Regions from separate parts of the Sinorhizobium sp. CB7 genome, predicted to be linked through region 3. Evidence: predicted binding sites of a transcription regulator. Region 3 holds the regulator's gene; each other region holds the start of a gene.
The links. Region 3 encodes LexA, which represses DNA repair genes until DNA is damaged. Its sites were predicted from a motif close to TGTTCNNNNTGTGTTCNG; they were not measured.

Region 1 (9,912 bases), on a different contig from region 3:
CGGCTCAGTGTCGGGCTTGATGGCTTCGGCGGGACATTCAGGTTCACAGACGCCGCAATCGATGCATTCATCGGGATGAATGACGAGAAAGTTCTCTCCTTCATAGAAACAGTCGACAGGGCAGACTTCCACGCAATCGGTATACTTGCAGCGAATGCAATTATCGGTCACGACATATGTCATGAGGGGACTCCAGGAATTTCCTCTTGAGAGGCCAGGCGACCTGGAACGTCGCCTCCCCTCGCGCCGGAGCGGACATACGGATGCGCATCGGGAACACGCACGTCCTCCGGCAAGTTGATTGTCAGGTACCGGCTTTATCGACCGATTTCAAGGATAAACAATCCAGAAATCGGCCCGCCGCGAAGAGAGTTTTCCACGGAAAGCCTATTCCTCGTCGACAATGAGCCGGTCGATTGCCCGCCGCTCCTTCTTCGTTGGCCGACCGGCCCCCCGGGCACGGATCGCCTGTTCGTAAGGAGTGAGACGTTTTGTCTCACCTGGCGGCGGCGTCAGGTCGTCATAGAGGAGCCGTGCCTCCTCGAAGGGGCCACGCCGTGTTCCCGGCAGCCGGACGATGAGCACCACGTCACGCCGCTCGAACGAGAGCTCGATCCGATCGCCCGGTTTGACGGCCTGGCTCGGCTGCGCCACTCGCTCGCCGTTGATCCTCACATGGCCGGATTGGATATGGGCCTGCGCCAGCGAGCGGGACTTCGTCATGCGGGCAAAGAACAGCCACTTGTCGATACGCTGGCGCGAACCGGTCTGTGGCTGTTTCTCCGTCATGATCTACTTCTTCATCTGCTCCTTGAGCGCCGCAAGCTTGGCGAAGGGGGAATCCGGATCGATCGGCTTCTCCTTGCGTGGCGGCTTCGCCTCGAAGCGAAGCGGCTGTGCCCCGCCGCGGTTGTTGCGGTCGTTGCGATCCTTGCGCTCGCCACGCTCCTGCCGCTCGCCGCGCTGTTCGTTTCGGTCGCTGCGATTGCCTTGATGCTGCGGTCTGCCGTCCTTGCCGCGATGCCCGCGATTGTCACGACCCTCGCGAGCGCCATCGCCCGACTGCTCGCCTTGACGCCGGTTGCCATGCTGACCTTGCCCGCCGTTGCGACGCTCGCCATGAGGACGCCCATTGCGCTGCTGCCCATTGCGCTGCTGATTGTCGCCACGACCGGCCAGGCGCCAAAGAAGAACGGGCTTCGGCTCGACAGGTTCCATTGGCCCGTCGCCGGTCGCTGCGTCCGAAGGCGCGGGCGCGGCTTCCGCGGAAGCCGGGGCGTCGGCATTCGCAGTTTCAGTAGCCGGCTCATCGCTTGCGCTGTCGGCATCGTCATGATCCGCCTTGTCTGCTGCTTCCACAGTCTCGGAAGCCGGAGCCGAGGAGGCGTCCTGCTGAGCCAGGAATGCCGCGGCATCCTCCGCCTTGATCTGATCAGCGCGGTAGCCGAGGCCCTTCAGGATCTCTTCCATATCCTCGAGCGTCGCGCCGAGAATCGAGAGCATCGCGGTCGTCGTCGTGAAGCGACGGCCGTCATAGGCGCCTTCCGGACGGGAAGCCTGACCTGGCTTCCACTGCAGCAGCGGACGGATGAGATCCGCCAGACGTTCCAGAATATCGATGCGAACCGCGCGCTTTCCGAGGAAACGGAAACCGGCGAGCTTGTAGAAGGTGCGCTCGAAGCCTGGATCGGTCACCACGGACGTCCGGCCTGCGGCAAGCACCGGGATGAGATCGCCGTAGCCGGGCTTGTCCAGCCCGTCATTCTTCAGTGCCCAGAGCAGCGTGATCAGCTCGGCCGGAGCGGGCTTCAGAAGCGCCGGCATGAAGATGTGGTAAGCCCCGAAACGTACGCCATAGCGGCGCATGGAAGCGCGCGCATCCTGATCCAGCGACTTCACCTCTTCCGTAACGTCGCGACGGAAGAGCACGCCGAGATTTTCGACGAGCTGGAAGGCAAGGCCCTTGGCAAGCCCCTGCAGATCCTCGGCGCGGGAAAGGTCGTCCAAGGGCTTCAGGACGGTGCTGATATGATGGTTGGCAAATCGCTCGATACGAGCGGCAACATGATCGCGTGCATTGCCGGTCAATTGCTCATCGGCAAGCAGGATCACGCGCGGACGCATGATGTGATCGCTGCCCGACAGGCGCGCAACAGGATCGCCCAGCCAACGGATGAGACCATCGGCGCTCACCGCGAGATCACTGTTACCGGCGGCGTGCAAACGAGCAGCGCGTGCTTCGAACTCGAGAGCGAGCGCCTTCTGGGCGGCCGTCTGCACGGCCTTGGCGTCCGGTCCCTCCGCACCCGAGACAGGTGTAAACCGAAACCCGGTCAACTGCCCCACATGATGCCCCTCTACAAAGACATCACCATTCACACTGATTTCAGCTTCCAGCATCGCATTCTCTCTTAGGCGCTTCATGAGCACAGATGTCCTGCGATCAACAAAGCGTTTCGTCAACCGTTCATGTAACGCATCGGACAATCGATCTTCGATTTCCCGCGTCTTTTCCTGCCAGTGTGTCGGATCGGCAAGCCAGTTTGGCCGGTTCGACACATAGGTCCACGTCCTTATCTGCGCGATTCGCGCCGAAAGCGTGTCAATCTCGCCATCGGTTCTGTCTGCACGATGACATTGTTCGGCGAGGAAGTCTTCATTCACCGTGCCATAGCGCACGAGATCGGAAAAGAGGGTGGAGATGAGATCGGCGTGTTGGGCCGGCGTTATTCGGCGATAGTCCGGCAGCGCACATGCTTCCCAGAGCTTCTCCACTCGGGCAGGCGTGTCAGCAAGGTCAATGATTTCCGGGTATCGGGAGAGATGTTCCAGCGCCTGCTGATCGACCGCAGGAAGCGCGCGAGTCAATCCCGCCACGCGCGGCGCCGCTTCCAGGCTCGCCTTCAATGCCGCGATGGACGAAAAATCGAGCTCCTTCGTGCGCCACTGCAAGACCTTCACATTGTCGAACTCATGGGCCTCGATACGCCGCACCAGTTCGTCGTCGAAGGGATCGACCTGTCCGGTGACACCGAACGTACCATCCTTCAGATAGCGCCCGGCGCGGCCTGCAACCTGTCCGATCTCACCGGGATTGAGGTTGCGGAACTGGTACCCGTCGAACTTGCGGTCCTGCGCGAAGGCGACGTGATCGACATCGAGGTTGAGCCCCATGCCGATAGCATCGGTCGCAACCAGATACTCGACATCGCCTGCCTGATAGAGTGCCACCTGGGCATTGCGGGTACGCGGACTGAGCGCTCCGAGCACAACCGCCGCCCCGCCGCGCTGTCGCCGAATGAGCTCGGCAATGGCATAGACCTCGTCGGCGGAAAAGGCGACGATCGCCGAACGCTGCGGCAGCCGCGTTATTTTTTTCTGGCCCGCGTAGAAGAGCTGCGACAGGCGTGGCCGCTCCAGAACGGTGATCCCTGGCAGCAGGTGCTCGAGGATCGGCCGCATGGTGCCGGCGCCGAGCAACAATGTCTCGTCCCGGCCGCGCAAATGCAGGATCCGGTCTGTAAAGATGTGGCCGCGCTCCAGATCGCCGGCAAGCTGCACCTCGTCGATCGCCACGAAGGAGGCCCGCGTTTCCCGCGGCATCGCCTCGACTGTGCAGACGGAAAAGCGTGCATTCGGCGGGGAGATCTTTTCCTCTCCCGTCACCAGCGCCACATGCTGTGCGCCGACCTTCTCGACGACGCGTGTATAGACCTCTCGCGCAAGCAGCCGCAGCGGCAGACCGATTACGCCTGTGCCGTGCGCAACCATGCGCGCGATGGCATAATGCGTCTTCCCGGTATTGGTCGGTCCGAGCACCGCGGTCACGCCGCGTCCGCTCAGGATCGTGGGCTGCGAAGTCAGGGTCATGGGTCCGTCAAAGGTGAGCGCAGGACGCGCTCAGGTCAAGTGAGCTCTCCGGTGAAGCAGAGAACACATGGCCAGCCCGCCGCGCAAACGCAAGAGCTGAATGGAAAAAAGACTGGCGAGTGGACAAGGAATTCTGCACATCCATAGCCGTCCCGTGCCATTGATTAAGGGCATTACGGGTAGGCGACTTAAGATTCGGAACAGCCTGCGAACGAATCGGAGACGAATCGCTGACTCTGCGAGATTCAGGCTTTGTTCACCGCTATATATTGATTTTGAATCGAAATTTCCCACCACATCCTGAATCGTCTCTGAATCGCTCTAGAGTCGGAACGAATATGCGTTAACCATTCTCCGGGGAGGGCATGAGCGTCAGGACAATGAAAGTTAATGCACTGTAAATACTAATAGATTTTTTTCTGATCGAGCGCGAATTCCAACAGGAAAATCATCGGCGTTAAGAATCTGGCCAAAGCCGGAACGAATCAGAGACGAATCACAGACCAAGCTATGTTCCCGCTTTGTTTATGACTACATCTAGATCGTGGTGGCCCCTTGAAATCCATATGCTGAATAGCCGGCTTGAGGAATTCCATCATCGGAATGTTTTTTTTTAACCTCTTACCAGCCAGGATTCATCTTTTCTTGATGGTTTTGAAAGGTCCCAGCCGTTTCCGACCAACTAACCGGCTCCACGCCGAACGCACATTAACCTTTTGATCAAAAGCGGAACGAATCGCTGACGAATCACGGACAACGGCATTTTCCCGTTTCGTTCACCACAAGCTATTGTATTAAAACGATTTTTTAACCATATAATGAGATCCGGGCCAAGCTGGGGGAATCCGGATTCCAACTCCGGTGTTAATTATCTGCCTAAGTAAAGGACCGTAGCAAACCTCTGGAAGAAGTGGGCTTTCCGGACTTACGGAACAAATTTCGGGAACGGAAGTTTTCTTGTTCAACTGAGGTTCATGTTAGAGGAATAAGGTCATGCTTGGCACTATACTGCTTATCATTCTTATACTTCTCCTGATCGGCGCTCTGCCGAACTGGGGTTATAGTCGGGGCTGGGGATATGGTCCGTCGGGCGGACTGGGTCTGGTTTTGATCATCATCCTCATACTCGTTTTGATGGGACGCATTTGACTGAAGTACAGGCCAGGGAAACCAAGGGAGTAGCATCATGAAAAAATTCGTCGTCATTTGCGCCATTGTCGGCGCGCTGGCATCCTGCACCGCGACCGAAAAAGGCACTGCGATCGGTGCGGCAAGCGGCGCCATCATCGGGGGTGCGGTTACCAATAAATGGGGTGGAGCCGCCGTCGGTGCCGTGGCCGGCGGCTTGGCTGGCGCTCTCATTGGCCGGTCGACCGAGCGTCGTGGCTATTGCATCTATCAAGACCGTTACGGGCGCCGTTACGAGGCGCCGTGCCGCTGATCTTCAGCTGTCACCTTCTGGAAACGGGCGTCAAAACGCCCGTTTTCTTTCAGCCAATTGTCAACAATTTATTGACAATAGGTCATCAAAGTCAAATCTATGACATACAGGCATCAGGGCGTATATTTTTTTGGAGAGCTGGAGAGGCGACGGTCGGCAGACCGAAGCGACCATTCAGAAGGAGCCGCATATGCCCGAAATTCTCGCAAGCAGCGCTGTAGTCATCCTTATTGCTTCCGCCTTCGTGACGACGGCGATCGCTGCCATCAGCAATCGCGATATTGAGGACAAATCCCGTCGGAGGGTCCTTGTCAGGGTAAAGTCGCGCAATTATCCGAACGGTTGAATCGCCCCGGGAATGGCGCGGCCTTTGTCGAACTAGGCGGAGTTCTGGAATAGACTTCATGCAAGATGATCGTTTGAGATGACGATCCTTGTTACACAGTTCCCTTCGTCTTTTTCCCGTAAGACAGTTCGGTTAGGTCTGGCGCGCTGGTGAGGACAACAGGGGGCGCCCTATGCCGAACATTCTTCTTATCACGGCGGACCAATGGCGCGGCGATTGCCTTTCCGCCGCCGGCCACCCATCCGTGAAGACGCCGAACATCGATGTGCTGGCCCGCGAAGGTGTTCTCTTCCGGCAACACTATGCCAGCGCAGCCCCCTGTTCGCCGGCGCGGGCAACGCTCTATACCGGCCTTTACCAGATGAATCACCGTGTCTGCCGAAATGGTTCGCCGCTTGATGCCCGTTTCGACAACCTGGCGCTTGCCGCAAGACGCGCCGGCTACGATCCGACACTGTTCGGCTATACCGATACGGCTCCGGATCCGCGCGTCATGGACGCCCGCGATCCGCATCTGAGGACCTACGAAGGGGTGCTGCCCGGATTCAGTCCGCGCCAGCTCCTGCCCGAGCATGAAAAACAGTGGCTTTCATGGCTACGTTCGCGCGGCCATGCCAATGCTTTTACCCGCGACGTCCATCTTCCGACCGGGTCAGGGCCGGGAGAAATCTCGACGGCCCCGCCCGTCTATTCAAAGGATGAGACACAGACAGCCTTCCTCGCTGGAGAATTCATCCGCTGGCTGGGCGAGCAGGATGCACCCTGGTTCGCCCACGTTTCCTTTCTGCGCCCGCATCCACCCTTCTCAGTGCCGGAGCCCTATAACACCATGTTCGCGCCGGGAGATGGGGCGCCGTTCGCACGCGCCGAGGACCGCAGGACGGAAGAAGCCGTCCATCCCTATCTCGCCTATGCCATGCCTCAGGTTAAAAAGGCTAGCTTCATCCATGGCGCAACAGGTCAGGTCAGTGACTGGACTGCTGAGGATTTCGCCGCCATTCGCGCCATCTATTACGGCATGATCGCGGAAGTCGACGCCCAGCTCGGCCGCATCTGGCAGGCGCTGAAGGAGCACGGCGCCTGGGACAATACGCTGATCATCTTCACTTCCGATCACGCGGAAATGGCCGGTGATCACTGGATGCTCGGCAAAGGTGGCTTCTTCGACGGCAGTTACAATATTCCGCTTGTCATTCGCGATCCGCGCCATCCGGCTGTGATGGGGAGGCAGATCGATGACTTCACCAGCGCCGCGGACATCTTCCCGACACTGTGTGAGCAGCTGGACGTCACCCCTCGAAATCACATCGACGGCCGCTCATTGCTTCCCTACCTCGCAGGAGACTGCCCCCAGGGCCGACGCGAAGCTGTCTTCTGGGAGTTCGATTTCCGCGACATCACCAATGGCGACGCCGAGCGTCACTTCGGCCTCAGCTCCAACGAATGCAATCTCGCCGTGATCCGAGACGAGCATTTCAAATATGTCCACTTCGCCGGCCTCCCGCCGCTGCTCTTCGATCTCGGCAAGGATCCGATGGAACTCGACAACCGCGCCGCCGATCCCGCCTATGCGACGATGCGGCTCGCCTATGCGGAAAAGCTTCTCTCCTGGCGCGCGCGACATCTCGACCAGACGCTCGCCTATACCGAACTTACCGAAAGCGGACCGGTGAGCATCTCACAAGGACGATGATCGTTAATGCATGTCGCGCAAAAGTGTGCAGCGGTTTGCGGCAACGATATGCATAAAAACAAAAGCTTAAAGCCTATCGTGTGAATGTCTTTTCACGCGACCAGCCTTTAAGCGACAGCGCTGAGCTCCTGGAACGCGTCATAGGCGGCGAGCACGGTTTCCATCTGCGCCGTGTGGCCGTCGATAAAGCCGTCGCCATAGATCGTCTCATCGGGACATTCGGTGATCAGCGTCAGCGGCACCGTATGCCGGTCGTCCGTCGAAATCAGGCAGGGGATGCCGTTGATAATGCGGAAGCCGGTCTCGCCCGCATGGGTTTCGAAGAGGCGGACCTGCGCATCATTATAGCCGACGAGCCCCGGCAAGGCGGCAAGCCGCGCACTGACCCGGTCGACCAACGCTTCAGCGAACCCGCTCCATTCCGGATGGTGGCGCATGACCAGAAAGAAGCCCTTCGGCAAGGTCCACATGGCGAAGTTGCGCGGCACGTAGCCGGAGAGCGGTCGCGTCCATTCATGCGAGGGATAGCCGTGCAGATTGACATGCAGCCTTGCGCCGCTGAGCCGCTCGGCCTCCACGCGGATCGCCTTTTCGAACAGCCGCTCTCCCGAACGATATTCAAGATCGTCGCCGAGTGCGGTGTAACGCGCAGCATGATGCATATGGAAGGGATTGTCGGCCCGAAGCCGCCAATGCACCTGATAGCCGTCGGGGTTCTCGAGCGGCGAGACGGTAAAATGCGCATCCGGTCGTCCGGCCAGTTCCTGCGCGGCGCGGAGCGCGCCGACGATGCCGGTCGTTTCGTTCGGATGCTGACCGCCGCTGATCATCACGGCCTGGTCGCTCCCCGCTTTGTAACGCGCCTCCACGACACGGCCAGACCGCGAGCGCGCCTCAAAGGCGACGCCGCCGACGGCAGCCAGTTCCGCCCTGACCTGCTCTGCGGATATCGGCGCTTTTGCCAATTCGAGCGGCTGGTGATCGGCCGTACTTTCCGTTGTCGATAAGGGCCGTGTCACGATGCGTACGGAAGGCGCTGCCTCGGCGAAGCGAATTTCCGGGATGATCTGTCCGGGCTGCAATCCGCGATCCCCGAGCGGCCGGCCGGATTTCTTCTGAAACACTTCGAGCAGCGAGAAATAGAGATCCTCGTGCAGCGCCTCGGTCAGGCTGATCACCTCTTCGCCGACTGGTAGACGTCTATCTTCGATCGGCAGGGTGACCGCGACGTTTAATTCGTCGAAATAGGGTTCGCTCTTTCCCCAATCATGACCGATGACTGCTTCCATCGAGGCTTCGAACAACGTCTCGTAATCCGTCTTCAGTCTCTCTCCCGCTCCGGCTGCATCGAGGGCGATCCAGCCAGTCGGCGACAGCAAAGTCTCGCCGATGAAGTCCGTGTGGACCCGATTGGGCGCAAAGACCTTCTTCGTTTCGCTGCGCCCGTCCTTGCCGGTCAGCCGCACCCGATAGAAGAGGTCGCCCCCACTTCCGGCCTCGAATGTCAGCTTTGCCGCGCCGACGAGTGCGGCGAGCGGATAGGTCTCCAGCAGGAAGCGGTTTTTCGGGCAGGCCGGATGCACTGGATAGACAATATGGATTGCGGCGAATGCCGCAACATCCACCTCTTCCAGAAAGAAGGAAAGCAGTGGCTTATAGGCGCTGTGCAAACGCGCCTCGACGCCCCGTTCCGCGAGTTTTTGCTCGGCTCGCCGACGGCTCTTTTCGTCGTCGAAAAGCCAGGCTTCGATCCTGCTCCCCTTGGCGCCAGCATGACGGGAGACGAGCGCATCCAGCGTGCGCTCGAAGCGGCTTTCGAAAATCAATGTCATGTCGATGTCCTGCCGGTGGGGTCGAGACTGTCACGCAGCCAGTCGCCAAGGAGATTGAGACCGAGAACGGTGAGAAGGATGGCAAGCCCCGGAAAGACGCTGACCCACCATGCCGTCTGCAGGTAGGTCCGGCCTTCCGCCAGCATCCCGCCCCACGAGGGGATCGTCGGATCGATGCCGAGACCGAGGAAGGTGAGACTGCTTTCAAGCAGTATGTTCGTCGCCACGTTCAGCGTCATCAGCACGATAACGGGACCGATCAAATTCGGCAGCAGGTGCTGGACAATGATGCGCCAGTCCTTCACGCCGATCGCGTGCGCCGAGAGGATGAACTCCCGCTGGCGCAAGGTCAGGACAGAACCCCGCACAAGCCGCGCATACTGCACCCATTGCGATGCGACGAGCAGGATGATGGTGTTCGCAAGCCCGCCTCCAAGGATCGCGATAAAGGTGATGGCGAGCAGAATAAAGGGGAGCGCGAGCTGCACATCGGCAAAGCGCATCACGATCATATCCCAGAAACCGCGATAATAGCCCGCAATCAGCCCCATGAGGACGCCGAGAACGACGCCGCCCGCCACCGAAACGAAGCCAACCAGCAGCGAGATCCGGCCCCCGGCCACCACGCGCGCCAGCACGTCGCGGCCGAGAGGATCGGTGCCGAGAACATGCGCCGGCCGCGCGAAGGGCGGCACCAGCCGCGCCATCAGGTCGATCTTCTCCGCCCCGC
Region 2 (9,912 bases), on a different contig from region 3:
ACACCCTGAGTTTCCTTCAGCAGATAGTCGATCTTCGGATGGATCGAATCAATTTCCTCTTCCCCATGCTTGCGGGCATTGTAGACCGGAATGTTCTCCATCGGGCCCGGACGGTAGAGTGCGACCAGGGCAATGATATCCTCGATGCAGTCGGGTCGCATGCCGATCAGCGCCTTGCGCATGCCCGCGCTTTCAACCTGGAACACGCCGACGGTCTCGCCGCGCGAGAGCATGTCATAGGTCTTCTTGTCGTCGAGCGGAATGCTGGCAAGATCGATCGTGATCCCGCGCTTTGCGACGAAATCGACCGCCGTCTTGAGCACGGTAAGCGTCTTCAGACCAAGGAAGTCGAACTTCACCAGGCCGGCCTGCTCGACCCATTTCATGTTGAACTGGGTGACCGGCATGTCGGAGCGTGGATCCCGGTACATCGGCACCAGCTTCGACAGCGGTCTGTCGCCAATCACGATGCCAGCGGCATGGGTCGAGGCGTGGCGATAAAGACCCTCGATCTTCTGGGCGATGTCGAGCAGACGCGCAACGACCGGCTCCTTTTCAGCCTCCTCCTGCAGGCGCGGCTCCTCCTCGATTGCCTTGGAAAGCGGCGTCGGGTTAGCAGGATTGTTCGGGACCAGCTTGCAGATCTTGTCGACCTGACCATAGGGCATCTCCAGCACGCGACCGACATCGCGCAAGGCCGCGCGAGCCTGCAGCGAACCGAAGGTAATGATCTGCGCCACCTGCTCGCGGCCGTACTTGCCCTGGACGTAACGGATCACCTCTTCGCGCCGGTCCTGGCAAAAGTCGATATCGAAGTCCGGCATCGAGACGCGCTCCGGATTGAGGAAGCGCTCGAAGAGAAGGGAGAAGCGCAGCGGATCGACGTCGGTGATGGTCAAGGCATAGGCAACGAGCGAGCCCGCGCCCGAACCGCGGCCCGGCCCTACAGGAATATCGTGCTGCTTGGCCCATTTGATGAAATCCGAAACGATCAGGAAGTAACCCGGAAACTTCATGCGCTCGATGACGCTCAGCTCGAATTCCAGTCGTTCGCGATAATCCTTTTCCTCATAACCCGGTGACATGCCAAGTGTCGCAAGACGCTTGTCGAGGCCTTCGATCGCCTGGCGGCGCAACTCCGCCGCCTCGGCACGCTCGGCCTCTTCCGGGTCCGCCGTCGCACCGGTGAAACGCGGCAGGATCGGCTTGCGTGTCTTCAGGACGAAAGAGCAGCGTCTTGCGATTTCCACGGTGCTCTCGAGCGCCTCCGGCAGATCGGCAAAGAGCTTGGCCATATCGGCCCTGCTCCGCAGATAATGGTCCGGAGTCAGGCGGAAACGGTTGTCATCGGAAACGATGGCATTGTGGGCGACGGCCATCAGCGCATCATGGGCGTCGTAATCGTCACGCGTTGGGAAAAAGGCCTCGTTCGTGGCGACCAGCGGCAGATCGTGCTCATAGGCAAGCGTGATCATCCGGTGCTCATGACGACGGTCATAGGTGCCATGCCGCTGCAGCTCGACATAAAGCCGGTCGCCGAAAAGCTGCTTCAGCCTCAGAAGACGGGCCTGGGCCTGGGCGCCGTGCCCATCCCTTAACGCCATATCGATCGGCCCCGTCAGGGAACCGGTCAGCGCAATCAATCCATCTGTTCCGAGGTCATCCAGCCACGAAGCGCGGATATGAACCGCCTGGTTGCCTTCGCCGCCGAGATAGGCGCGGCTGACGAGATCGACCAGCCTCTCATATCCCGGCTCGGTCGCTGCGAGAAGCACGATCGACGGCAACTTGGCAAACGCCTGATGCCCTCCCCGCTTCTCGGTGTCGAGGTCATCCTCCATATCGATCGCAACCTGGCAGCCGATGATCGGCTGCAAGCCCTCATCCATCGCCTTCTGGGAAAACTCCAGAGCAACGAAGAGATTATTTGTGTCGGTAATGGCGATCGCTGGCTGATTGTCGGATGCCGCCTTCGCCAGGATCTTCTTGAGGGGCAACGCTCCCTCAAGCAGCGAATAGGCGGAATGCACGCGCAGATGGACGAATTCCGGCGTTTCGCCGATCCGATCCGCAACGCTACTACCTGCCTGTTCCGCCATGACACGCCTTCTCGCTTCTCAATGAATCAGCGGTGCATTGTCGGCATTGAGGGCGACAGAGTCCAGAAGTCGAAGCAGGGAATATGACAGGCCGGAACAGGAAATTACATCGCCATCATGATGAGCGAAAAACTGGCGACGAACATGGCAATGGAGGCGAATGCTGCGATGTCACGAATAATATCAGTCATTTGGCATCTCCTTACTCGTTATGTTTCTAATTTGTTCCATCTATGTTCCATTGTCAACAGGAATCTTTTTATGCCGGTTCCGCCTGCCCGCTGCGCCTCCAGCGCCTTCTCACCGCTTGGAAAGCTGCTAACGATTTAGGAATTGGTTTGTGCCCAGACTGGAACCCCATCGAAACGGGAGTAAAATATGCGCTTTGGTTTGACCGGCCTCTTCCTGCTTTTTTCCGCGGTTGCGGCGGTTGCCGAGCCGATTTCCGCAGACCGCATCATCGATGGCGCGACAGGCGACTGGAACAAGGACGGGCAGCAGGATCTAGCTCTGCTGGTCGCACCCGCCGAGGATGGCGAGGATATCGGCGTCTATATCTATTTGCGGGACAAGGACCATGCGCTTCTGAAGCTGACCGTGGAGGCGCCGAAGAAGGTATGGGGCAATGCAAGCCTTGACGGCCTGTTCGGCCAGGATCCTTCGATCAAGGGACTGGCGAATGGTTCGATAGCGGTCCATTCGGAAAACAGCGGCGTAGGACGTGACCGATGGGAACAGATGCTGACATTGGCCTATCGCAATGGGCATTTCGTCGTGGCCGGTTACAGCTACAGCTACTACGACACGCTCGATCAGAACAGCAATGGGTCCTGCGACTACAACCTTCTCGCCGGCCGGCTGACAAAAAACGGCAGCACGTCGCAAGCCGACGTGAAGACCGTCAAGATCGAAGACTGGAACGACGATATTGGCCAGGGCGTCTGCGGCTTCAAGACCGCAGAATAGGGCTCAGACCTCTACGACCTTTCCGTCGCTGATCGTCACGCGTCGATCCATACGCCGCGCCAGATCGTGATTATGCGTCGCGATCAGTGCGGCGAGGCCCGATTGCCGGACCAAAGCCTCGAGAGCATCGAAGACATAATGGGCAGTATCGGGATCGAGATTGCCGGTCGGCTCGTCGGCGAGCAGCACCATTGGCGCATTGGCGACGGCTCTGGCGATTGCGACGCGCTGCTGCTCGCCGCCGGAGAGTTCGGCCGGGCGATGGTCGCCGCGGTGACCAATGCGCATATAGTCGAGAAGCTGGCCGGCGCGAGCGCGTGCCTCGCCCCATGACAAGCCGGCGATGAGCTGCGGCATCATGATGTTCTCGAGCGCGGAAAACTCCGGCAACAGATGGTGAAACTGATAGACAAAGCCGATCTCGTTGCGGCGAATGGCCGTGCGCTTTTCATCCGAAAGGCCGCCGCAGGCATGGCCATTGACGATGACCTCGCCGCCATCGGGATGTTCGAGCAACCCGGCAACATGCAAAAGCGTCGACTTGCCCGTGCCGGAGGGGGCAACGAGCGCCACGATCTCGCCGCTGCGCAGCGAGAAATCCGCCCCCTTCAGGATGGAGAGGAGCGTTTCCCCCTGCCCGTAATGACGCTCGACGCCCGAGAGCTCAAGAACGACGTTCCTTTTCATGGAAATTGCAATTCCTTATTCGTAGCGCAGGGCCTGGACCGGATCGAGACGCGAGGCCCGCCAGGCCGGAAAGATCGTCGCCAGGAACGACAGGGTCAGGGCCATGATGACGACAGAGAGGGTCTCGCCGATATTCATCTCGGCCGGCAACTGGCTGAGGAAGTAGAGTTGGGGGTCGAAGAGGACGGTTCCGGTTATCCAGGAGAAGAATTCGCGGATCGATTCGATGTTGATGCAGACCACGACACCTAGGATCACGCCCGCCAGGGTGCCGACGATGCCGATCGCAGCACCCGTCATGAAGAAAATCCGCATGATCGAACCGGAGCTTGCGCCCATGGTGCGCAGTATTGCGATATCGCTGCCCTTGTCCTTCACCAGCATGATAAGGCCGGAAATGATGTTGAGCGCGGCCACGAGCACGATCAGCGTCAGGATCATGAACATGACATTGCGTTCGACCTGCAGGGCGGAAAAGAAGGTCTGATTGCGCTGCCGCCAGTCGGTGATAAAGATCTGTCGTCCGGCCGCGGCCTCGACCTTGGTTCGCAGATTGTCGATATCGTCCGGATTGCTGACGAAGAGCTCGATAGACTGCACCAGACCGTCGGCGTTGAAATAGAGCTGAGCTTCCTCGAGCGGCATATAGATGATCGTCGCATCATATTCCGACATGCCGATCTCGAAGATGCCGGAAACGGTATAAGACTTGACGCGCGGATTGATGCCCATGGGCGTCACGTCGCCTTCCGGCGAAATCAGCGTGATCTGATCGCCCACTCCCAGGCCCAGTTGGTCGGCCATGCGCGAGCCGATCAGTACGCCCTGCCCGGCGGCAAAACCCACAAGATCACCGGACTTGATATTGCTCGACACCGTTTTGAGCTTGGCGAGATCGTCCGGACGAATGCCGCGAACCAGAGCACCGGTACCAGCGCCGCCCTTGCCGGAAGCAAGCGTCTGGCCTTCCACCAGCGGCAAGGCGAGGGTCACCCCCGGGACGGCTGCCAGCTTATCGGTAAGAGCCGGATAATCGGTGAAAGGGCCGTCGACCGGCTGGACGATCATGTGGCCGTTGATACCGAGGATGCGCGTGATCAGTTCGGTGCGGAAGCCGTTCATCACCGCCATGACGATGATGAGGGTCGCAACGCCGAGCATGATGCCGATAAAGGAAAATCCGGCGATAACGGAAATAAAGGCTTCCTTGCGGCGGGCGCGCAGATAGCGCCAGGCTACCAGGCGCTCAAAGGCAGAGAACGGCCTAATAGCCGGGGAGGAGCCGGACCTTGTCTCCTGCTGCTCCAATGCCGTACTCGCCATGCCGCCTCCTGTTATGATTTCAGCCCAAGAGCTTGTTAATTGCCGCTTCGACAGACATCGTTTCGCGTGCGCCGGTCTTGCGGTCCTTGACTTCGACCTCGCCGTTCGCGACCGAACGCGGACCGACGATGATCTGCACCGGCACACCGATAAGATCGGCGGTCGCGAATTTCGTCCCCGCCCGATCGTCGGTGTCGTCGTAGAGCATGTCTCTGCCGGCCTTCGTCAACGACGCATAGAGCGTTTCGCAGGCTGCATCGCAGGCTTCGTCGCCGGCCTTCATGTTGATCACCACTCCATCGAACGGCGCAACGGACGCCGGCCAGATGATTCCGTTGTCGTCATGCGAAGCCTCGATGATGGCGGGAACAAGGCGGGTCGGTCCGATACCGTAGGAACCCATGTGAACGGCGTGCTCCTTGCCGTCCGGTCCCTGGACGCTCGCGCCCATGGGATCGGAATATTTGGTGCCGAAATAGAAGATGTGGCCCACTTCGATACCGCGCGCAGAAAGGCGATCGCTCTCGGGAATGGCATTGAAGGCAGCCTCGTCATGCATTTCGGAGGTCGCGGCATAAAGCGAGGTCCATCTGTCGAAGATCGCCTTCAAGCCGGCGACATCATCGAAATCAGTATCCGCCGCGGGAATGTCGAAATTGACGAAATCCTTGTGGCAGAAGACTTCGGATTCCCCCGTGTCGGCGAGAATGATGAATTCGTGACTGAGGTTGCCGCCGATCGGGCCGGTGTCTGCCCGCATCGGAATGGCGCGCAGGCCAAGTCGGGTGAACGTGCGCAGATAGGCAGTGAACATCTTGTTGTAGGAATGCTCGGCCCCCTCGCGTGTGAGGTCAAAGGAATAGGCATCCTTCATCAGGAATTCGCGCGAACGCATCGTGCCGAAGCGCGGGCGGATCTCGTCGCGAAATTTCAGCTGGATGTGATAGAGGTTGAGCGGCAGATCCTTATAGGACTTGATGTAGGACCGGAAAATGTCCGTCACCATCTCCTCGTTCGTCGGGCCATAGAGCATCGGACGGTCCTGACGATCCTTGATGCGCAGCATCTCCTTGCCATAGGCATCATAGCGACCGCTTTCCTGCCAGAGTTCGGCCGACTGCAGCGTCGGCATCAGAAGCTCGATGGCGCCAGAACGGTTCTGCTCCTCGCGGATGATGTTGTTGACCTTGTCCAGAACACGCTTGCCCAATGGTAACCAGGAATAGATGCCCTGCGACTGCTGTCGGATCATGCCGGCACGTAGCATCAGACGGTGCGAAACGATCTCCGCCTCCTTGGGATTTTCCTTGAGGATAGGCATGAAATAACGAGACAGACGCATTGGCGGATTCCAAGTTGGGATTCCGTCACAAACGGAATCGAAGGCAAAGATTGATGCTGACGGTTCATAGCCGCTTCAGCGCCGGAAGAAAACCCGGATTGGCATATCAACGAAGCGCTGCCATTTCGCGGAGCAAACAAAAGACCCAGCTCAAGCCAGGACGAAAAAATTGCGCATTTATAAGGGCTTGCCAAAAAATCTTGTCAACAGAAAAAATTTACCCGAGTGTAGCAAAAATGCAAAAAAACCTGATGACAAAGGCCACTCTTTGAGCTAGCTTTAGCTCATAAAAGAGGCAAGAAGGTTAAATTCTTGCCGTTCTCGCGGTCAAGTCTTGGGAGGATCAGATCTTAGGCGCGCTCGTTCGCAGCCCCGGCAACGGTTAAGGATCACGCGATATCTTAAACAAGGCTTTTAGCCTTGTTTTTTTTTGGTTTTTTCCTGAAGCACTCCCCAAAATTCTGCGGCTGTTGAAATGCCGGCTCTCGTCAGGTGAGGGCGCCTTCCGTTACGGAAGCTCTTTGCCCGATAGCCATGACAGCCGTATGACAGAGCGACGGCAATTTCGTGGCAAGTGGCATATGCTCAGATATTGAGCAATAGCCCTTTCATCAACTTTCGATCAATAGGCTGCTATGGACCAGGGCACTTCGCCTGCGAAAACGTCGCATCAATAGAAACCCGGGCCGATTTGGGGAAGTGCGTCAAAGCCGAGCTCGAGATAGGTCGAGCAAATATACCAAGCGCCGTAAATTGCGCCCGATATCACGGTCGTCAATGAGAAGACCAGACCAGCGCGAAAACGGCTCGGCGCGCTTTCGACAGTACCGAGCACGACGTCATTGTCTTCTGCCTGCGTGCGAAGTCCAATCGGCAGAACCGCAAAGATCGTGATCCACCAGATAATGAAATAAACCGCAAGGCCAGACAGAAACTGCTGGATCATTCGCTTCTCCAAAGCGACGCAAAAGCCGCTTCATGACACCCGTGGTACAGCTTATACGGCCAAATAGACGCCAACTCAAAGGTGGAGAATTGATTTCGCGGTGGAACGACCTTCTTTGTGTCACTCTGCCGCAGCAGCCGACCCCGATTACGCCTGTTCCAGCTCTATCAGCGTGCCGACGAAATCCTTCGGATGAAGGAAAAGAACAGGCTTTCCGTGGGCACCGATCTTCGGCTCGCCACCGCCAAGCACCCTCGCCCCGCTCGTCACCAGACGGTCGCGCGCCGCAATGATATCGTCCACCTCGTAGCAGATATGGTGCATGCCGCCATCGGGATTTTTGGCAAGGAAGGTCGCAATGGGCGAGGATTCGCCAAGCGGCTCGAGCAATTCGATCTTCGTATTGGGAAGCGCCACGAACACGACCGTGACACCGTGTTCCGGTAGGGCCTGAGCTTCGGAAACGGCAGCCCCCAGCATGTCGCGATAGGCAGCGGTTGCAGTCGCCAGATCGGGAACCGCAATCGCCACGTGATTGACGCGTCCGATCATGAAAACCTCCCCTGCTTTTATCATCGCGGCACCGGCGAACGCGAGTCCGTCACTACTGCATGTTTCCTTAAGTCGGGATCGACTTAGATAAAAACATGCAGGATTCAAAGCGCTACAGCGACCTTTATGCATCTGAAAGGACACGCGGCGCTGTCGTCAGACTTTTGTTATAAACACCGTAACAACCGGCTTTTTACCCCAGACATGGTTGGAGGCGGCACGAACGGCGCGCCTGACAGCCTCACGCAACATGTCGAGATCCTTGCGACGGGCCCGCGGGACGCTTTCGATCGCGCCGGCGACGGCGTCAAAGAGCGTATCTTCCATGTCTTCGCCTTCATCGTCATAGATGGGCAGGCCGATTGGAACAACCGAAGGATCGCCGATGATGTCATAACGATTGTCAAGCAGGACATTGACGGCGACGTGCCCGACATAGGAAAGCTTCTTGCGTTCGCCGATGCCCATCTCGTCGAAATCGCCGATCAACAAGCCGTCCTTGTAGATGCGCCCGTGCGGTGCCTCATCCACGATTTCAACCGGTCCCGGCGCCAGCCGCAGCACGTCGCCGTTGCGAACGCGCGGTACGGTCGCAATACCCGACTGCTCGGCCAGTTCCTTGTGTGCAGTCAGATGCGCTGCCTCGCCATGGACAGGTATGACGATCTGCGGACGAGTCCATTCATACATCTTCTGCAATTCATTGCGGCGGGGATGCCCGGAGACATGGACCAGCGCCTCGGCATCGGTGATGACGTGGATGCCCTGCTCGATCAAGCCATTCTTGATATCCTGGATCGCCTTTTCATTGCCTGGGATGGGTCGCGACGAGAAGACCACGATATCGCCGGCGGAAAAGGCGACGTTGCGCATCTCGTCACGCGAAAGCTTGGCCAGTGCCGCACGTGGTTCGCCCTGGCTGCCGGTGAGGATCACGACGATCTTGTCGCGAGGGATATAGCCATACTCATCTTCAGAGATAAACGGCTTGACGCCATCCATGATGCCGATATCGCGCGCCACGTCGACAACTCGCTTCAAAGAGCTGCCGAGCAACAACACTTCACGGCCAGCGGCTTCCGCTGCCTCGGCGACGGTGCGTATGCGTCCGACATTCGAAGAGAAGGTAGTGATCGCCACGCGGCCTTCCGCGTTTTCTATGATCCTCTGCAGGCTTTCCGAGACGTCCTTTTCCGAGGGCGAAACACCATCGCGCATCGCATTGGTCGAGTCGCATATCAGGGCGAGAACACCGTCCGCTCCGAAGTGGCGAAAGCGGCTCTCGTCCGTCAACGGCCCCAGCGAAGGTTCGTGATCAATCTTCCAGTCGCCGGTATGGATCACATTGCCGAGCGGCGTATGGATCATCAACGACATCGGCTCCGGAATCGAATGGTTCACAGCGAGGCCTTCGACGGCGAACGGCCCGGCGTTGACGCGATTACCGGCCTTGAAGAGCGTCACCGGAATTTCGCCCGTCATGCCTTCATAATCGCGCTTGGCCTCCAGCAGACCTGCTGTAAAGGGGGAGGCATAAACCGGCACATTCAGACCCGGCCAGAGATCGTTCAGCGCACCGTAATGATCCTCATGGGCATGGGTGATGAAGATCGCCTTCAGATTCTTCCGCTCATTTGCAAGAAAGCGGATATCCGGCAGCACAAGATCAACACCCGGCAGGTCCGGGCCTGGAAAGGTAACACCGCAGTCGACCATGATCCACTGACGATGCTCCGGTGTCCCGTATCCGTAGAGCGCGAGATTCATGCCGATCTCGCCAACGCCGCCTAGCGGCAGAAACACCAGTTCCTCTTGCTTCGCCATTTTGTCTATATTTTCCACTATTTCAAAAAAACATCGCCCGCAGCAATCGGCATAATCCTGCCTTGACCGGTATCGAGCATCAACAGACCATTATCATCAATATCGACAAAAAGCCCGGAAATGGATCGGTCGGGCAAATTAACCGTAATCTTCTCGCCGATGCCGCAAGCGAC
Region 3 (9,912 bases):
AGACGAGTTTCGAATACGAGATGTTTCGTTCTACAGGCCAGGAGACCCAGGCGATCTCCTTTGCAGCAAATGCGAAACTGTCGAGGGCTCGTCGGGAATGAAACCAGCTGGTGACCAGGGCGCCGCTGTGTACATTCATCGATTTCAGGAGCGGTGCAGAAAATTCTGCATTTTCCCAGGTACTGGCCGATTTGCATTCGACGCTGATCGCCCCTGCCCCAACCCCCTGGTTGATCATTGCATCCCTGATCGACAGGCAGTCTCCGCTGCCGCTGACGAGGATGCGGGGCGCAAGGCCCTGCTGCCAAAGTTCGGCGGCATGCGTCGCCCGCGGCGGTCCATCGCCCCCTAGCACAACGATGATGTCGGTTTTCTCAAGGGGATCGTGAACGACAAGAACCTCGTCCGATGCGACGAGGGCGAAGACATAGAAACCTGCAAGCAGGATTGCCATGATGCAAAGAGCTCCTGTGAGATACCAACCTCTGGAGAACTCAGTTCGCGGCGACCGTGGCCCGTTCGACAATTTCCGAACACTCGTCATACGGGCAATCCGCGCTCCCGCCGCTGCAACTCCATCGTCTTGATCACGATCATATATTCGTATGCCGCAATCAGCCGGCAGTAATGATAACCTTGGATGCCATCAAGGAAACCACCGCGCACGAAGTACATGTAGACGAATCGAGCCGTCGCGCGGAATGGGACGTGCTTTGACAATTCCTTCAGCGCGCGTCGGCGAACTTCAGCACGGGAACTTATGACCTCTCCCCAGGGAATGCGCCCGTTGCGCAGGCTCTCGGCTGTTTCGCGCGCTTCGGACGAAGAATAGCGATTGTGCTTTTCATACCAGGCCCTGAGGCCCTTGTTGAAACTGTAGTGGAAGTAGTGGGCCTTCAGCTTTCCTTCCGGCCCATCGCCGATGGGGCGGGCATGCTCTTCACGCTCGAAGCGGATGATACGGTCAGGGCGGAAAAATCGCGTCATCCAGGTTGGATAGAGGCTGCTATGCTTTATCCACCGACCCATGAACATATTCTTGTAGCGGATGCGGAAGAAGGCCTCGGGTCTTGTCGGATCAACCGCGATTGCCAGCATTTCATCGCGCAGATCAGGTGGTGTCACCTCGTCGGCATCCGGCATGAAGACCCATTTGTGCTTGTAGGTGATTTCCTTCAGCGCGAACATGCGTTGGCGGTCTTCGCTGTCATAGGCACGTTGATAGACGCGAGCGCCCGCCTCCTTGGCAATTTCGACCGTCCGATCAGTGCTGAAGGAGTCAAGGACGACGATGTCGTCGCACCAGGATAGAGATTCCAGGCATGCGGGAAGATTGATTTCCTCATTCAGCGTCAGGATGCATACAGAGATCGACACGAAACACCTCTCCGAAAAACCAAATTTCCAAACCCATTCAAATCTCGACGCCGCTTTTGTCGCGCTTGGTGGCTGCCAGGCTGATGACCTCCGGCGACCCGGATGCGGCAGAACCCAGCAGCCGTTGGAAGGCCGGCTTTCGCGGCCGCCACATCAGTACGAATCCGGTGTGCAAGGCCGCCGGCACCAGCAGTCCGGCGGCCATGACGAACCCCGAAACGCCCTGGACGATCCCGATGTATCCGATCCCGCCGCAAATCGCAGAAAGCGCAGTGATCACGCCGGTCGCGGAGGCAGGTGACAGGCCACTGTCGAGAAGCAAATGATGCAAGTGCCAACGGTCCGCCGACATCGGGCTGCGGCGGTCAAGCACGCGACGTATCATCAGGCTCAACGTGTCGATAATCGGAATGATAACGACCCAAAGAAGAGCGGCAAATGGGATCGCGGAATCGCCGGCTGCCAGCATGAGGATGACGTAGGAAAGGGTCGCGCCAAGCGCTGTACTCCCGGCATCGCCGAGGAAGATACTGGCGCGTGGACGCCATGGGCTTCTCATATTGAAGATCAGGAAGCCGCAGATTCCGACGAGAAGTATCTCCAGGGAAGGCATGACGTCCGAAGAACCTGAAAATCCGGAAATCACGAGCAGCCACATGATGGCAACCGCCGCCGCACCACCTGCAAGTCCGTCGACACCATCGAGCATGTTCCAGGAGTTGACAAGGCCGGTAATGAAGCAGGTGCTGATGACGAAGGCTACCAACGCCAGGGCTGCGATCTCAGTGTGAAAGAAGTTAAGCGACAGGGATGACGTATCGAATTCGGCGACCATGATGAGGGAAGCCAGCAGTTGGACCAAAAGACGCCTGAATGCCGAAAGTTGATAGCGATCATCGGCGACACCGAGCGCGAGGATGATCGCCAGGGCGAGCCAGTAGTTCACAGAGAGGCTTAAAAGCTGTCCGCTCACGCTGGAAACGATCGCGAAGGCAGCGAATATCGCAATGCCTCCGCAAAGCGGTATATGCCCGTCATGGCGCTTCCTCGCATCAGGATGGTCGACCAGGGCAACGGTAACCGACACCCTTCTCAGCACCGTGATGAACGCAACGCAAAGCATGAAAGCGAGAATATTGCTCAGTATAAGCCCAGACATCTTGACCATCCCCTCGGCGCGCGACGTAGCCGATCCCGACTGCAAGCCAGAGACCCTGCGACGGAGGATAAAATCTCCTGGGAGTTTGCTGATACGTGGGAAAAAGAAGCCAATTTTCAGCCATAAGACGTTGCCGGCGAATAGGCCTACTACTTGCGGCGATATCGGTCGCACCCCAAAGGGCAATGAAATTCGATGGACCAACGCCTTTCCTTTGGAAAGGCGTTCATGCCGGAGAAATCGCAAGAAGAGGTGCGCGTCTGGCTATGACTGGCAGACCCACCTCATCGAAAAGGACGCCCCTTCGATTACCGAGAGCCGGTCGATAGTGGCGAGATCAAGTGACGGCCGCCGAAAATAGCAGTGATCGGTTATGCGTGGCGAAAAGACCTGGTGAGCGCGGTTGCGCCGGGTCCGAGCGGGGCATGAATTTAAGGCAATGCCCGGCAGCTCGGAGCGATGCGAACGACCAGCGAGTTTATATTACTGGATGTCAGCGTAGCCAGTAACACCGCTACCGTAATTTGGGCCCATGCCTTGCGGCTGTGCGTAAGTTGTGTTGCTTGCGCCAGTGGTTGCGCATCCTGAAAGCGTCAAAAGCGCCATTACTGCGGCGGCCAGAAGATATTTCAGAGGCATGGTGTTCTCCGATCATGGGTGGCTGCCAGGCCTCCAGGGGCCAGATCCAAGATTTTCCATTAAATCATCTTCGATGGCAAGCGAGCTTATACGTTCAACCGGAGTTGTACCGCGCGGATGAAAGCAAATGAGGGCATTCAAGCGCGTCGACGAGATCAGCCTGACACAGTTACGAGCCAAGCGCCCCTGCCGATTCCACATGAGAACAGATCGAGACCTTATCCTCTTGTCGGCGTGGAATGATGCAGTGATATCCGAGATAATGCTTCTATAACAATAAGTTAAGTAGAGACAATGGCGGAAGAGGTGGGATTCGAACCCACGGTACGGTTTCCCGCACGCCGGTTTTCAAGACCGGTTCCTTAAACCACTCGGACACTCTTCCATCTTGCTGAAAAGGTTGAAAAATCTACATTCTGTTGATTTCTCGAAATCGGCGATTGCGACCGATTTGCTACCCAATCATTCGATGGGTGGCTTTTTAGCAGCTTTGATCGCAGCGTCAACTTGTTCCGCAGCGTTCGCCGGATAGCTCGTGTGAGCCCTAAAAGTATCCGACCAACCATCGAAGTTCTATTCGACGACGATTGGGGGAAGCGCAAGGACGAACTTAGAGCAGGCTTGCCCCTCATGGCATCGGCGCTGCGGCCTCAACCTTACCTTTGCCGATGCCATCCGCCGGCTGACGACAACAAAACGACCCTCTTTTCTTACAGAGAAGCACAGGTGCCCATGGCCCTTTCACTAGAGCAACGTTTATCCAAGCCAAACGGTCCCCGACCGATTGTTCAAAAACTTCGATTCTCCAGTGTTAATTCAATCGCCGCTTATTCACGCCAATGGTGCGCTACCCACGGTGTGGGGAGGATATAGTGCCGCAAGTATGTCAACGGTGACTTTGTTCCCCTTCGGTTGGCCTTGAAGACGCCGAGTATGTGATCGAGCGGCGTCGCTGACAGGCCTTTGGGGCCGAATTTGCCGTCAATCGCATTTTGGGGATGAAAACCGCGTGGAAATAGAACAACTCGCGCGCTGGTCGGCAAGTGCGGGACGAGTACGTAGTTCAAGGGCATTGGCCAACGACAGTCCTGTCTGAAATGCAAAACCCAGCGTCGAGGATAGAACTTCAGTTTGCCCGGCGCGTTGCGGGTGAGAAAGCGTTGCTCGTATTTATATTCATCGGCGATCGCCTGAGGGTTGGCGCGAAACTTTTCCTGCAAGGGGACGAGCTTGCCTACGGGGAATCGGAAGACGGAGGATTGGCCGAGACGCTCGAAGGGTGTGGTCTGGTTTTGAGCCATGACAACATCATCCGGATTTCCAACCTCGAAGAACGGGTCGAGAGACGCGACGACAACCAAATCGAGATCCAGATAGAGCACCGGACCGGAGAGGCTGCCGAGCTTTGGACCCCAGAGTCTTGCCTTTTGCCAAATGCCCTTCGTGTTCACCGGCATTTTCTCGAGATCAAGATCCGGCAGGTCTTCGCACAGTATCCCCGGGTTCAATCCTTCCCTGTTGTCGGTGAAGCAGGTGAAGGTGAAGGGCGGTGTGATGTTGCGAGCAACCATACCGTAGAGTCGATTGATGAATGTTGCACCGTACTTGGTCCCCCAATTCATGCAAATGACTTGCTTGACGCCACCGCTCGCGGCAAGAATTCTCGTCATCATCCCGCTGAATTTTCCTGAACGACCAAAAGAATTTTTGCGCCAATGTCACGGCACGCGCAGACACCATTCAGCGCCGCTTGCAAAAATGTGCACGTGTACGATTGCATTTTAAACCTGCCAAGTATCGACCGGGTCGTGATCTTCGAATAACAAGCAACCCGACCGCGATCAATCCTGCAATCAGTTACACTTCACGTCTTCACTGAAGTGATGTTACTTTGCCTCATCAGCCGAAGAAGCGAGTTGCAGAAGAATAAAAGCCACTGTTGCCTCGTCTCAAATATCGCGTCGCTGAAAACGCGGTATGAAGGACCCAGCGCGATGGCGGGACGTGAAATCTGCGACGGCCTTCCACGATCAGTATGGCGACACACATTGACGACGGGGGCCGTAATAGGGCTGATAAGTGTTGTCCCATGCGCGATAGGATCGATATCGACTGTAGCACCAGTTCGCGTGCCCATTGCCGCCGTAATATCTCGGCTGCGACGCCAGAGCGCCGATGATCGCCCCTGTCGCCAACCCACCGATGATAGCGGCTGCAGCGTCTCCGTGATCGTACCTGCGATAGTGACGGCGCCGATAGTAGCCGTCGCGGTAGTAATCACCGCGATAATAGCCGTCCCGATAGCTGTAGCGACCGAAATAGCTGCGTGGGGAGTTATTTTCACGGTCCCACCGCCTGATATGGGGATTGTTGCTGCCGTAACGAGGAATGAACCTTCGATGATCGACTTGCTGAACATCCGAGGACGCCTCGACTCCAGGCATTGTCATTGCGGCGGGCAAAGGAAAAGCTTCGGCCGGGGCAACACCTGTAAAGGCAGTTGTGGCCGACAGGATGATGATGGCTAGCTTTTTCATGTCTTCCTCACCTTGTCGGAATGATGCGAGCATCGCATATCATCTTACCCTCAACGTGAACCGAAGGTGAACGTTCGAGCGCTCCCGAAAATGTTACCGGGACGTTCCGCCTTCAATTCAAGCGCCGGGTCCGAGCACGACAATGCGGTGAGCGACGTTCATGCCGGGTTCCCGCGACATGCCTGCCTTTGGCAGGACGCCACAGCCTATCTCTCGTGCCACTGTGTGCGGTTTCGGCGAGCCTCAGAAACCCATTGGAGGCGCATAGAAGCAGCGCACGGTATATTCGTTTGGGAAAAGGCAAAGATGATAGGCGCCGTCCGGAGACTCCATCGTTTGCGTCTGAGGAACGAAGAACACGTGCTTGTGTGTCGCCAGGCGGTGATCACCGGGCAGCAGGGTCACCTGAAATCCCTTCGGAACGGGACGAACCGTCTTCGATGAAATTTGCTGGCAATCACCGTTGTGGCCGTCTCCATTGCAACAATAGGGCTCATAGGTAAAGCCGGACGGAGCTTCATGCGCGCCGGCAGCAGTGGCAAAAATTATGGCAATCCCTGCAAGAATCATTCGCATGGCATCCTCGCTTTTCCGAAAAGCGGAGATCTGCGGCAGGCCGCTTTATCCGCCACAGCACTAAAGTAGAGGCCGATTGAAAACGGGCTAGAGCGATCTGCACCGAACTGCTACCGGCGGCACCACTTGGTCCTGAAACAACTAATATGCCCTATTGTCCGGCATTTTTCAGTCCAAATTCCAACATGGGGCCTGAAGCAAAAATATTTTGAGTATCTCGAAAACTTTCACGAAAATTTAGGTACTTGCGGAACACATATGGAACATATAGTGTCTGTTCTGGCTTTGTTTCACCGATCTGGGGTTCCAGCAAAAATGTTGACGCGCAAACAACAGGAACTGCTCCTTTTCATACACGAGCGGATGAAGGAATCTGGTGTTCCGCCATCCTTTGATGAGATGAAGGACGCGCTCGATCTGGCATCAAAATCGGGAATCCATAGGCTGATCACAGCGCTCGAAGAGCGTGGCTTCATTCGCCGCCTGCCCAACCGGGCTCGCGCGCTTGAGGTTATCAAGCTGCCCGAGGCCTATAGCCCGAGTATTCAGCCACGGCGCGGCTTCTCGCCGAGTGTCATCGAAGGAAGCCTTGGCAAGCCTCAGCCGATTGCGGCTGCACCGATAAAGCCCGTTACTGAGGATCCCGGCAAATCCGTCTCCATCCCGGTGATGGGCCGCATCGCCGCCGGCGTGCCGATCTCGGCCATCCAGAACAATACGCATGACATCGTCATTCCCGCCGACATGCTCGGCAGCGGCGAACATTACGCTCTCGAGGTCAAGGGCGATTCGATGATTGATGCCGGCATCTTCGACGGCGACACGGTCATCATTCGCAATGTTACGACGGCCAATCCCGGCGATATCGTCGTTGCACTGGTGGATGACGAGGAAGCAACGCTCAAACGGTTCCGGCGCAAGGGCGCATCGATTGCTCTCGAAGCAGCAAATCCCGCTTACGAGACGCGCATCTTCGGCCCCGATCGCGTCAAGGTTCAAGGAAAGCTCGTCGGGCTCATTCGTCGCTATCATTGATTGAAGCGGGCGTTTCCAATGTTGCCTGCTCCGTGAAGCGATCCGATCGCCAATCATAGGCGCGGTGCCGGTTCCAGGGCCTCTCCAACGTATCGAAGGCGGTTTTGATAACCGGCCCTTCCTGATCGAAGCGTATTTCCACTGCGCCAGTCTTGCGTAGTGTTTCTCCGGTGAAAAGTGCCGCACCCGACCTGCAACGGTCAAAGCGGAGCCTTATCGACGTGATGACGATCTGAGCGGTGTCGCATGCCGGGCCAAGATAGGCAGCATCGTCGATCGTCGTGACTACCTTTCCGTTCGGCAGCTTCGTCGTGCACCATGCCCTCTTTGCGCAGACGAAGCCCCTATCCGTTCCTGCCTCCGTTGCGGCACGCATGGCTTCCCTCGCCTGCTGGCGTTCTGCAGCATCCAATCTGCGGCGGGACTTGCTTGAAGCGGAGGGGTTGGCCTGCTCCCCATCAATGGTTTTCGGCCTTCGGTGCTGAGAAATCGCAAGCGCATGCTGCCACTGTTCGAAGATGAAACTCGGCGGGCGATCGCGATTGGTAGCGAGCTCGTCGTCATGAATCACAGCGACAAGCCCACCATCCTCGGAAATCAGCATGTCCGGCTGTGGCGCCGGCGGCACTAGGCATACGAGAATCAATGCGATCGCAAGCGTGAGCGTTCCCGTGTGCCGCAATTTCGTGCGAAGCAGAGTGAGCAGCAGAAAGCCCCCGACCATGACAGGAAAGAACCACGACGGCAGGCGCCCGACGTCGATATTGCCGCCCCAGTCCGCGATGGTCTTTGCAATGGCGATGACGAGATCGAGGCCGAAACCGACAACCTTCCATAGCGTTGGATCCAGACCGAAGGGCATCAGCAGCATGGCGAATAGCCCCGCCGGCATCACGATGAAGGTTATGACCGGCATGGCAGCCAGGTTGGCGGCAAGGCCATATGTCGCCAATCGGTGAAAATGCTCGATTGCAAAAACTGCCGTGGACAGACCTCCGATCAGAGATGTCAGCAAAATCCCACCGAAGAACCGCGCGGCCAGCAACAGGGCAAGCAAGGCAGGATTTGTGGTATGGAATGGCGTATGAGCGGGCCGGTCCTTCCAGACCGCGTAGCCTGCAATCAGTGCCAGCGTAGCAGCAAACGACATCTGGAAGCTCGGCCCCAGAACTTCGGATGGCGATAGCACCAGTATGACGATCGCCGACAGGGCGACATTGCGGAGGCTGAGCGAAGGGCGGTCAAAGAAGACCGCAATCAGCATGATGGCCATCATGATGAAGGCGCGTTCGGCGGAGACTCCGAAGCCGGAGATGAGGAAATAGGCAGTAACTGCAACAAGCGCACCGAAGGCCGCGATCTTCTTGGTCGGATAAGCTTGAGCCATCCCGGGAAGGAGGCTCAGTACGGAACGGAAACCGATAAAGAAGATGCCGGCCGAAAGCGCCATGTTCAGCCCGGAGATGGCGATGATATGCGCCAGTCCGGAAATACGCAGTGCCTCAGTCGTCTCCTCCGAAATGGCGCGCCGCTCATCGGTGACGAGCGCGGCGGCGAAAGCGCCGGTATCGCCCGGCAGAATCGAGCGAATGCGATCCCCTATTCCGGCTCTCAGTCCGTGGAGCCATTTTTCGACCGCAACCATCCGCGGCTCTTCGGTGTCGGCCCCTGAACGAGGTACGCGTTGCGGCGCTCCGTAAAAATAGCCGTTCGCACCAATGCTATCGAAATAGGCACTGAAAGCGAAATCATTCAGCAGCGGCAGGGCCGGCCCAGCGGGCGGTACGAGACGCGCACGCCCGGTCAGCGTATCGCCTATTTCGAAGGGAAGATCCATGCCGCGCGAGATAACGGAAATCCGCCTCGGCGGGCGTTTGATCGCTGGCAGTTCGGTCTTCTCCAAGGCGAGGATATAGCGCCAACGCCCCTGCCCGCTGGTCTCACGCCGCTCGACACGGCCCGTCAATGTCGTGGTAACCGCGGAATCGAGAACCACGGTCTGCGAACGCCACGTCTCCACCTGAGACAGCACCATGCCAAGGAGAACAAGAAGACCGGCCCAAACGGTCCGTTTCACCAGAAGCTCGGCATCCCGCGAGACAAAGAGTATGCAGAAGCATACGAGAACAGCGACAGTGAGTGCGATGGCCGAAAAATCGGTTTCAGTCTTAAACCAGATGACGGCGCCCGTTCCGATACAGACGGGAACAAAGAGAAAGGTATGGCCATGCGCCTCTTCCTCGCTCGACATCCACCGGAGGCTGGACCGGGCCTCGCCCAAGATGTTAGCGGCACCGACAGCGAATCGCCTCCGATGCCACGTCCTCGCCGGCTGCCTCGCCTCGGCACGTATCGGTGCCGAAAAGCCGCTTGGACCTTCGTCTATTCGCAGATCCCTGCCCTGCCGTTCGATCGTTTCCGGCTCCGGCATCTACCGCCCCGAATTGGTCAAAAACGGCAGAAGATTGCAACCACTGCATGATTTTCGCAATCACAATCGATTAAAATTCAGAGAAAATACAACTTTGCAAAAATCGCACCTGAACGAGCCGTTTCTTCTATGCAGAAACGCCATTGCTGCTCTGCCTA

Region 1: the regulator LexA is predicted to act here: its motif matches at 4,067-4,084, upstream of AAE029_RS32560 (helicase-related protein).
Region 2: the regulator LexA is predicted to act here: its motif matches at 2,323-2,340, upstream of dnaE (DNA polymerase III subunit alpha).

What each region holds. Positions count from the first base shown of each region.
Region 1 is NZ_JAULLL010000026.1:26,469-36,380, reverse strand. It holds gene fdxA (ferredoxin FdxA) at 1-183, opposite strand, end outside; gene AAE029_RS32565 (RNA-binding S4 domain-containing protein) at 388-792, opposite strand; gene AAE029_RS32560 (helicase-related protein) at 793-3,870, opposite strand; gene AAE029_RS32555 (DUF3309 family protein) at 4,864-5,019, shown strand; gene AAE029_RS32550 (YMGG-like glycine zipper-containing protein) at 5,054-5,311, shown strand; gene AAE029_RS32545 (hypothetical protein) at 5,502-5,657, shown strand; gene AAE029_RS32540 (alkaline phosphatase family protein) at 5,830-7,350, shown strand; gene AAE029_RS32535 (M14 family metallopeptidase) at 7,458-9,182, opposite strand; gene AAE029_RS32530 (ABC transporter permease) at 9,179-9,912, opposite strand, start outside.
Region 2 is NZ_JAULLL010000015.1:17,556-27,467, reverse strand. It holds gene dnaE (DNA polymerase III subunit alpha) at 1-2,099, opposite strand, end outside; gene AAE029_RS25380 (hypothetical protein) at 2,478-3,065, shown strand; gene AAE029_RS25375 (ABC transporter ATP-binding protein) at 3,069-3,752, opposite strand; gene AAE029_RS25370 (lipoprotein-releasing ABC transporter permease subunit) at 3,768-5,075, opposite strand; gene proS (proline--tRNA ligase) at 5,095-6,417, opposite strand; gene AAE029_RS25360 (DUF1467 family protein) at 7,088-7,363, opposite strand; gene mce (methylmalonyl-CoA epimerase) at 7,511-7,915, opposite strand; gene AAE029_RS25350 (ribonuclease J) at 8,072-9,739, opposite strand; gene AAE029_RS25345 (biotin--[acetyl-CoA-carboxylase] ligase) at 9,757-9,912, opposite strand, start outside.
Region 3 is NZ_JAULLL010000019.1:33,630-43,541, forward strand. It holds gene AAE029_RS28410 (YdcF family protein) at 1-454, opposite strand, end outside; gene AAE029_RS28415 (glycosyltransferase family 2 protein) at 541-1,377, opposite strand; gene AAE029_RS28420 (MraY family glycosyltransferase) at 1,415-2,536, opposite strand; tRNA gene AAE029_RS28425 (tRNA-Ser) at 3,471-3,560, opposite strand; gene AAE029_RS28430 (glycosyl transferase) at 4,003-4,848, opposite strand; gene AAE029_RS28435 (BA14K family protein) at 5,206-5,712, opposite strand; gene AAE029_RS28440 (hypothetical protein) at 5,956-6,288, opposite strand; gene lexA (transcriptional repressor LexA) at 6,604-7,323, shown strand; gene AAE029_RS28450 (ComEC/Rec2 family competence protein) at 7,304-9,754, opposite strand.